2 regions of the Streptomyces sp. NPDC046985 genome follow, and region 1 is predicted to be linked to the other one. Evidence: riboswitches for the same ligand, from Rfam matches in the RefSeq annotation. Region 1 holds a riboswitch; the other holds the start of a gene.

Region 1 (3,398 bases):
TGGACCGGCTCGGCACGGTCGCCGGCCGCGCCGACGAACTGTGCCGGTACGCCGTCCTGTTCGGCGACCCGCAGCTCGCCCTGACCGCCGTGCAGCGGGTGCTGGAGGTGACGCCCGAGGAGGTCCAGGAGGTCGCCCAGGCGCGCCTGCGCCCCGACAACCGCGCGGTGCTCGTCTACGAGCCGACCGCCGGCGACGCACAGGACCAGGCGCCGGACGCGGACGCCACCGACGACACCGAGGAGGCGGCGAAGTGACCGAGCTCGCCACGATGGACTTCCACGCCCGCCCCGAGGCCGGAGAGGCCCGGCCCTGGGCGTTCCCGGCGCCCGAGCGGAGCACGCTGGACAACGGCCTGACGGTGCTGCGCTGCCAGCGCCCCGGCCAGAAGGTCGTCGCCGTGGAGGTGCTGCTCGACGCGCCCCTGGAGGCCGAGCCGGCCGGCCTGGACGGCGTCGCGACGATCATGGCGCGCGCCTTCGCCGAGGGCACCGACAAGCACTCCGCGGAGGACTTCGCGGCCGAGCTGGAGCGCGCGGGCGCCACCCTGGACATGCACGCCGACCACCCCGGAGTGCGGCTCAGCCTGGAGGTTCCCGCCTCCCGGCTCGCCAAGGGGCTCGGCCTGCTGTCCGATGCCCTCCGGGCGCCCGCGTTCGCGGACTCCGAGGTCGAGCGGCTGGTGCGCAACCGGCTCGACGAGATCCCGCACGAGATGGCCAACCCCTCGCGCCGCGCCGCCAAGGAACTCTCCCGGCAGCTCTTCCCGGCCGCCGCGCGCATGTCGCGTCCGCGCCAGGGCACCGAGGAGACCGTCGCCGCCATCGACTCGGCGGCCGTCCGCGCCTTCTACGACCGGCACGTGCGGCCCGCCACGGCCACCGCCGTGGTCGTCGGCGACCTCACCGGCATTGACCTGGACGAGCTGCTCGGCGAGACCCTGGGCGCCTGGACCGGCACGCAGGCCAAGCCGCGGCCCGTGCCGCCGGTGACCGCCGACGACACCGGCCGCGTGGTCATCGTGGACCGCCCCGGCGCCGTGCAGACGCAGCTTCTGATCGGCCGCATCGGCCCCGACCGGCACGACCGGGTGTGGCCCGCGCAGGTGCTCGGCACGTACTGCCTCGGCGGCACCCTCACCTCGCGCCTGGACCGCGTCCTGCGCGAGGAGAAAGGCTACACCTACGGCGTGCGGGCGTTCGGCCAGGTGCTGCGCTCGGCCCCGGACGGCTCCGGCGCCGCCATGCTCGCGATCAGCGGCTCGGTCGACACGCCGAACACCGGACCGGCTCTGGACGACCTGTTCACGGTGCTGCGCAGGCTGGCCTCCGGGGGCCTGACCGACGCCGAGCGGGACGTCGCCGTGCAGAACCTCGTCGGCGTGGCCCCGCTCAAGTACGAGACGGCCGCCGCCGTGGCGAGCACGCTGGCCGACCAGGTGGAGCAGCACCTGGCCGACGACTACCAGGCGACGCTCTATCAGCAGCTCGCCGCCACCGGCACGGTGGAGGCCACCGCGGCGGTCGTGGGCGCCTTCCCGCAGGACCGCCTGGTGACGGTGCTCGTCGGCGACGCGGCGCAGATCAAGGCGCCGGTCGAGGCCCTGGGCATCGGTCAGGTCACCGTCGTCGCGGCCGAGTAGCGCGGCTCGGCGCGGCGCCGGCGACGGCGAAGCACGGCGGGGCCCTGGTGACCGAAGCGTCACCAGGGCCCCGCCGTGTCCGTATTGGGGCCGTTCGGGAAGACGATGCCCGTCTGCTCTGTGTCGTGCGCTACAAAGAGGCTGCCGCGTTTGGGAAGGGGAAGCGGCCCCCCTTACCGTCGGTCCGGCTGTCCGTCGGGCACTGCGCCGCAGCCGCGGCACCGGACAGTCATCGCCGAGTCCCCGTACGGCGCGAGCCAGGGGAGCCGGGGACCCACCGTCCCTGGGGTGAATCGGGCGCCCGCGCGCATCGCGCGAGGGGGCCTGTAGGAGACCTTCCTGCTCCGAACCCGTCAGCTAACCCGGTAGGCGAGAGGGAAGGAAAGGACCATCGTCTGCATGGCGTTCACGCGCCCCGCCGGGAGGCATCGCCGTCCCGGAAGAACGCACCGCACCACCGCCCGCGCGGCGGGCGTGGCGGCTCTCACCGCCACCGGCGTCGTCGGCGCCCTCGCCGCGGCCCCGGCCCTCGCCGCCGAGACTCCCGCTTCGCAGGACACCGGCCTCACCTCGGTGATCAGCGCCGGCGACTCCGTCGCGGAGAAGATCGACGCCCAGGCCGTCGCCCAGCGGCAGGCCGCCGAGCGGAAGCGGGCCGAGCAGGCCGCCCGTGAGCGGGCCGCCGAGCTGGCGACGGAGAAGCGCGAGGCGAAGGAGCGCGCCGCCCGCGCGGCCGAGCGCCGGCGGCTCAACGCCTTCGTGCCGCCGATCGCCGACTCCTACGTCTCCACCGGTTACAAGACCGGCGGCGCCCTGTGGTCCTCCGGCGTGCACACCGGCATCGACTTCCACGCCATGAGCGGCACCGTCGTCCACGCCGTCGGCGCCGGCACCGTCGTCCAGACCGGCTGGGGCGGGGCGTACGGCAACCAGATCGTGATCCGGATGGCGGACGGCATGTACACGCAGTACGGGCACCTGTCGTCCGTCGGCGTCTCGGTGGGCCAGCAGGTCACTCCCGGTCAGCGAATCGGCCTGTCCGGCGACACCGGCAACACCACCGGTCCCCACCTCCACTTCGAGGCCCGTACCGGCCCGGACTACGGCTCGGACGTCGACCCGGTCGCCTACCTCCGCGAGCACGGCGTGAACGCCTGACAGGCGGACACGCGCGGGAAGGGCCCGCGCAGGGGAAGCCTGCGCGCGGGGGCCCCGCAACCGGGTCCTCCGCAACCACGCCCCCCCCCCCCCGCGATTGGACCCAAAGAAGATCCCCGAGGCCCCGGCTTTCATGCCGGGGCTTTCGGCTGTCCGATCCCGCACGCCGGTCCCATCGCCGTGTTTTCGTTGTCTGAAAAACGTCGCTGAATTGCGGCCCCCGTCAAATATCCCGGCGCCGTGGAATAGAGTCACTGCATACGCGCGTCGTCGGTGCGGCGCGGGAATCTCGGCGGAATCTGCGGAGGTCGGTCATGCGCATTCCGGCGCACTCGGTGTGCACCGCGATCCGGGACGACATCGTCGCCGGCGTCCACGAGCGGGGCGGCAGACTGACCGAGGAAGTCCTCGCCCGCCGCTACGGCGTCTCGCGCGTCCCCGTGCGCGAGGCCCTGCGCACCCTGGAGGCCGAGGGCTTCGTGGTCACGCGGCGGCACGCGGGCGCCTATGTGGCGGAGCCGACCGGGGAGGAGGCCGCCGACTTCCTGGAGATGCGCCTGCTGCTGGAACCGCTGGCCGCCTCCCGCGCCGCCCAGCG
Region 2 (3,398 bases), on a different contig from region 1:
GGCGCAGACGCGGCGAAAACGAGCGCGACGCACGTTCAACTATGTGATCTTCACGTGATCTGCGCGGCATGAACTTGTGACGAGCGATCATCTGCCGCTACGTTCACCCCTCAGCGTGGCGTTCGAATCCCCTGGGACCGCTGGGGGGACGCATCGCCGCCACGCTGGTCACCGCCGCCGTTGAAAGGTCTCCGCATGCTCTCCGGGAACGGTCGTCACCGACGCCCCCGTCAGGCTCCGGCCATCGTCGTCGCCGCCGGAGTGACCGGCTCCGCCCTCGCCCTCCCGCTCCTCGGCGCCAGCGGCGCGAGCGCGGCCGACGGCACCACGTGGGACAAGGTCGCGGAGTGCGAGACCGGCGGCTCGTGGAGCACCGACACCGGCAACGGCTACTACGGCGGTCTGCAACTGACCCAGGACGACTGGGAGAAGTACGGCGGCCTCGACTACGCCTCCAGAGCCGACCAGGCCAGCCGGTCCCAGCAGATAGCCGTGGCCGAGAAGATCCTGGCCGACCGCGGTCCGGGCGCCTGGCCCGCCTGCGGCCTGCTGTCCGGCCTCACCGTGAGCTCCGGCGCGGCGCCCGTCGACACGGGGGTGGGCGGCGGTTCGTCCGCGGACTCCGGCTCGTCCGGCGGCTCGGGCTCGTCCGACGCCGACCCCGGACCGTCCGACTCCTCCCACACCGGCACTGGTTCGACGGACTCCTCCGGGTCGTCCGGCTCATCCGGCTCGTCGACTCCCTCCGGTGCGCCCGGCACGGCGTCCGGCCCCTCGGGCTCGGCCGACAGCGGCAAGACGTCGTCCTCCACGGGCTCTTCGCCCGGCACGGCGGACCGGCAGGCGGAGTCCGGCACGTCCGGCGCGTCCGGCGCCCCGGGCGCCTCCGGCACGGGCGGCGGCCGGATACCCGGCGAGGCGGGCTCGGTCTCCCGCGGCGCCGAACGGGGCTACTCGGGCTACTCGGCCGACTCGGACAACTCGCAGCAGAGCATCGGCTCTTCGGCTCTCGTCGACACCGGCGCGCTCGACGCCGGAACCCTCGGCGCCGGACGCCACCGCGGCGGCAGCGCCGCCGAGGACCTGAAGCAGGACAGCGTGACGTCCGCAGGGGGCCGGCACGCCTCCCGGGTGGCCGACGGCGCCTACACCGTCCGCGAGGGCGAGACGCTGGCGTCCATCGCCGACTCCCTCGGCGTCCCCGGCGGATGGCGCGCGCTCTACCACGCCAACGAGGGCGTCCTCGGCGCCGACCCCGACCACGTCATGGCCGGTCAGACCCTGGATCTCCCCGCCTAAACCGCCCCAAAGCAGCGGGAGTTCGCGTCACGTTTCGTGCCGTAACGCCCCATTGGGCGAAAGTGTGGGATGAGTCTCAGAAGCCCCGATCGTCTTTGAAATTCCCCCGCTCGCGTGTCTACGGTCGTGATCGCTCGCCACCGCGAGCCCCGGCTGCCGCAACGCCGAATCCTGCCAGCGGCCGCACGGGAACAGTCGTCGCGTCAAGCGCCGCGGGCAGGAGCGGGGGACCCAAGGTAAGCGCCGCGCCGGGCAGTCGACCGGAGCGGCTGGGGGTGAAGCCGTGCCTCATCGAGGGCGCGGCCGGGCAACTCATTCGGCCCGAACCCGACAGCTCACCTCGTAGGCGTCGGTGAGGGGATCGTTTCATGCTGTTTTCCGCCAAGGGCAAGCACCGCCGTCCCGCCAAGGCCACCCGCGCTCTCGCGCTCGCCGGGATCGCCGGGGCGGCCGTCGCCGGCCCGCTGATGGCCTCCGGCAACGCCTCCGCCGCCACCGCTTCCGAGTGGGACGCCGTCGCCCAGTGCGAGTCGGGCGGCAACTGGTCCATCAACACCGGCAACGGCTTCTACGGCGGCCTCCAGTTCACCGACTCCACCTGGGCCGCGTACGGCGGCGCCGCCTACGCCTCGCGCGCCGACCTGGCGGGCAAGTCGCAGCAGATAGCCGTCGCCGAGAAGGTCCTGGCGAGCCAGGGCCGCGGCGCCTGGCCGGTCTGCGGCAAGGGCCTGTCCGGCGCCTCCGGCTCGTCGTCTTCCGGGTCTTCCGGCAGCGGCTCCAGCGGCTCGGCCGGCTCCAGCGACGCCGGCCGCTCCAGCGAGCCGCGGGCCGCCGACCGCTCCAAGACCCGCCCGGCCCCGGAGAAGACCCAGAAGACCGTCACCACGCCGACCGGCGGGACGGTGAAGAAGGGCGACGGCGAGTACGAGGTGGTCGCAGGCGACACCCTCGGGACCATCGCCGCCGAACACCGCGTCCAGGGAAGCTGGGAGAAGCTGTTCCAGCTCAACAAGGACATCGTCCAGGACGCCGACCTCATCTACCCGGGTCAGCGGCTCCACCTGAAGTAAGGAAGCGAGGCGCGCAGGCGCGGCGGTCGCCCTCGGCGCCGCCGCCCGGCCCCGCTCCCACGACCCCGCCCCGGCGCGCGCTCCCCGTGCGCGCCGGGGCGGGGTTCTTCGCCTTCCGTTCACGCACCTGTTCACGCATGTGTTCACCCCCTCTTTGTTCCGAGCGGGAACAATGTGTACCGTCACCCTGTCCACGGGACGGTCGGTCAGTCTTCGGGCGGCCCGGGACAGTTAGGCTCTAGTCGCAAGGCACACCAGCCCCGCAGTTTCCGCGTCACATCCACGAAGGAGATGCTCGTGCCGTCCATCGACGTCGTCGTAGCCCGGGAAATCCTCGACTCCCGGGGCAACCCCACGGTCGAGGTCGAGGTCGGCCTCGACGACGGCAGCACGGGTCGTGCAGCCGTCCCCTCCGGCGCCTCCACCGGCGCGTTCGAGGCGGTCGAGCTGCGCGACGGCGACCCCAACCGCTACCAGGGCAAGGGCGTCGAGAAGGCCGTCCTCGCCGTCATCGAGCAGATCGGCCCGGAGCTGGTCGGCTACGACGCCACCGAGCAGCGCCTGATCGACCAGGCCATGGCCGACCTGGACGCCACCGACAACAAGGGCTCGCTGGGCGCCAACGCCATCCTCGGCGTCTCCCTGGCCGTCGCGCACGCCGCCTCCGAGGCGTCGGACCTGCCGCTCTTCCGCTACCTGGGCGGCCCCAACGCGCACCTGCTGCCGGTGCCGATGATGAACATCCTGAACGGCGGCTCGCACGCCGACTCCAACGTGGACGTCCAGGAGTTCATGATCGCCCCGATCGGCGCGGAGTCCTTCTCCGAGGCCCTGCGCTGGGGCACCGAGGTCTACCACACGCTGAAGAAGGTCCTGAAGCGCAAGGGCCTGGCCACCGGCCTCGGCGACGAGGGCGGCTTCGCCCCGAACCTCGGCTCCAACCGCGAGGCCCTGGACCTGATCCTGGAGGCGATCACCGAGGCGGGCTACGTCCCCGGCGAGCAGATCGCCCTCGCCCTCGACGTCGCC

What was found. Region 1 has a riboswitch for cyclic di-AMP ahead of ABZ861_RS23670 (M23 family metallopeptidase). Riboswitches for the same ligand answer to the same signal wherever they lie in the genome.
Region 2: another riboswitch for cyclic di-AMP. It lies ahead of ABZ861_RS09310 (transglycosylase family protein); the one in region 1 lies ahead of ABZ861_RS23670 (M23 family metallopeptidase).

The regions. Positions count from the first base shown of each region.
Region 1 covers NZ_JBEYWK010000019.1:27,224-30,621, reverse strand. The annotation lists gene ABZ861_RS23680 (pitrilysin family protein) at 1-257, shown strand, start outside; gene ABZ861_RS23675 (pitrilysin family protein) at 254-1,642, shown strand; cyclic di-AMP (ydaO/yuaA leader) riboswitch at 1,866-2,029, shown strand; gene ABZ861_RS23670 (M23 family metallopeptidase) at 2,042-2,800, shown strand; gene ABZ861_RS23665 (GntR family transcriptional regulator) at 3,115-3,398, shown strand, end outside.
Region 2 covers NZ_JBEYWK010000006.1:4,016-7,413, reverse strand. The annotation lists gene ABZ861_RS09315 (transglycosylase family protein) at 196-1,299, shown strand; cyclic di-AMP (ydaO/yuaA leader) riboswitch at 1,498-1,663, shown strand; gene ABZ861_RS09310 (transglycosylase family protein) at 1,668-2,369, shown strand; gene eno (phosphopyruvate hydratase) at 2,661-3,398, shown strand, end outside.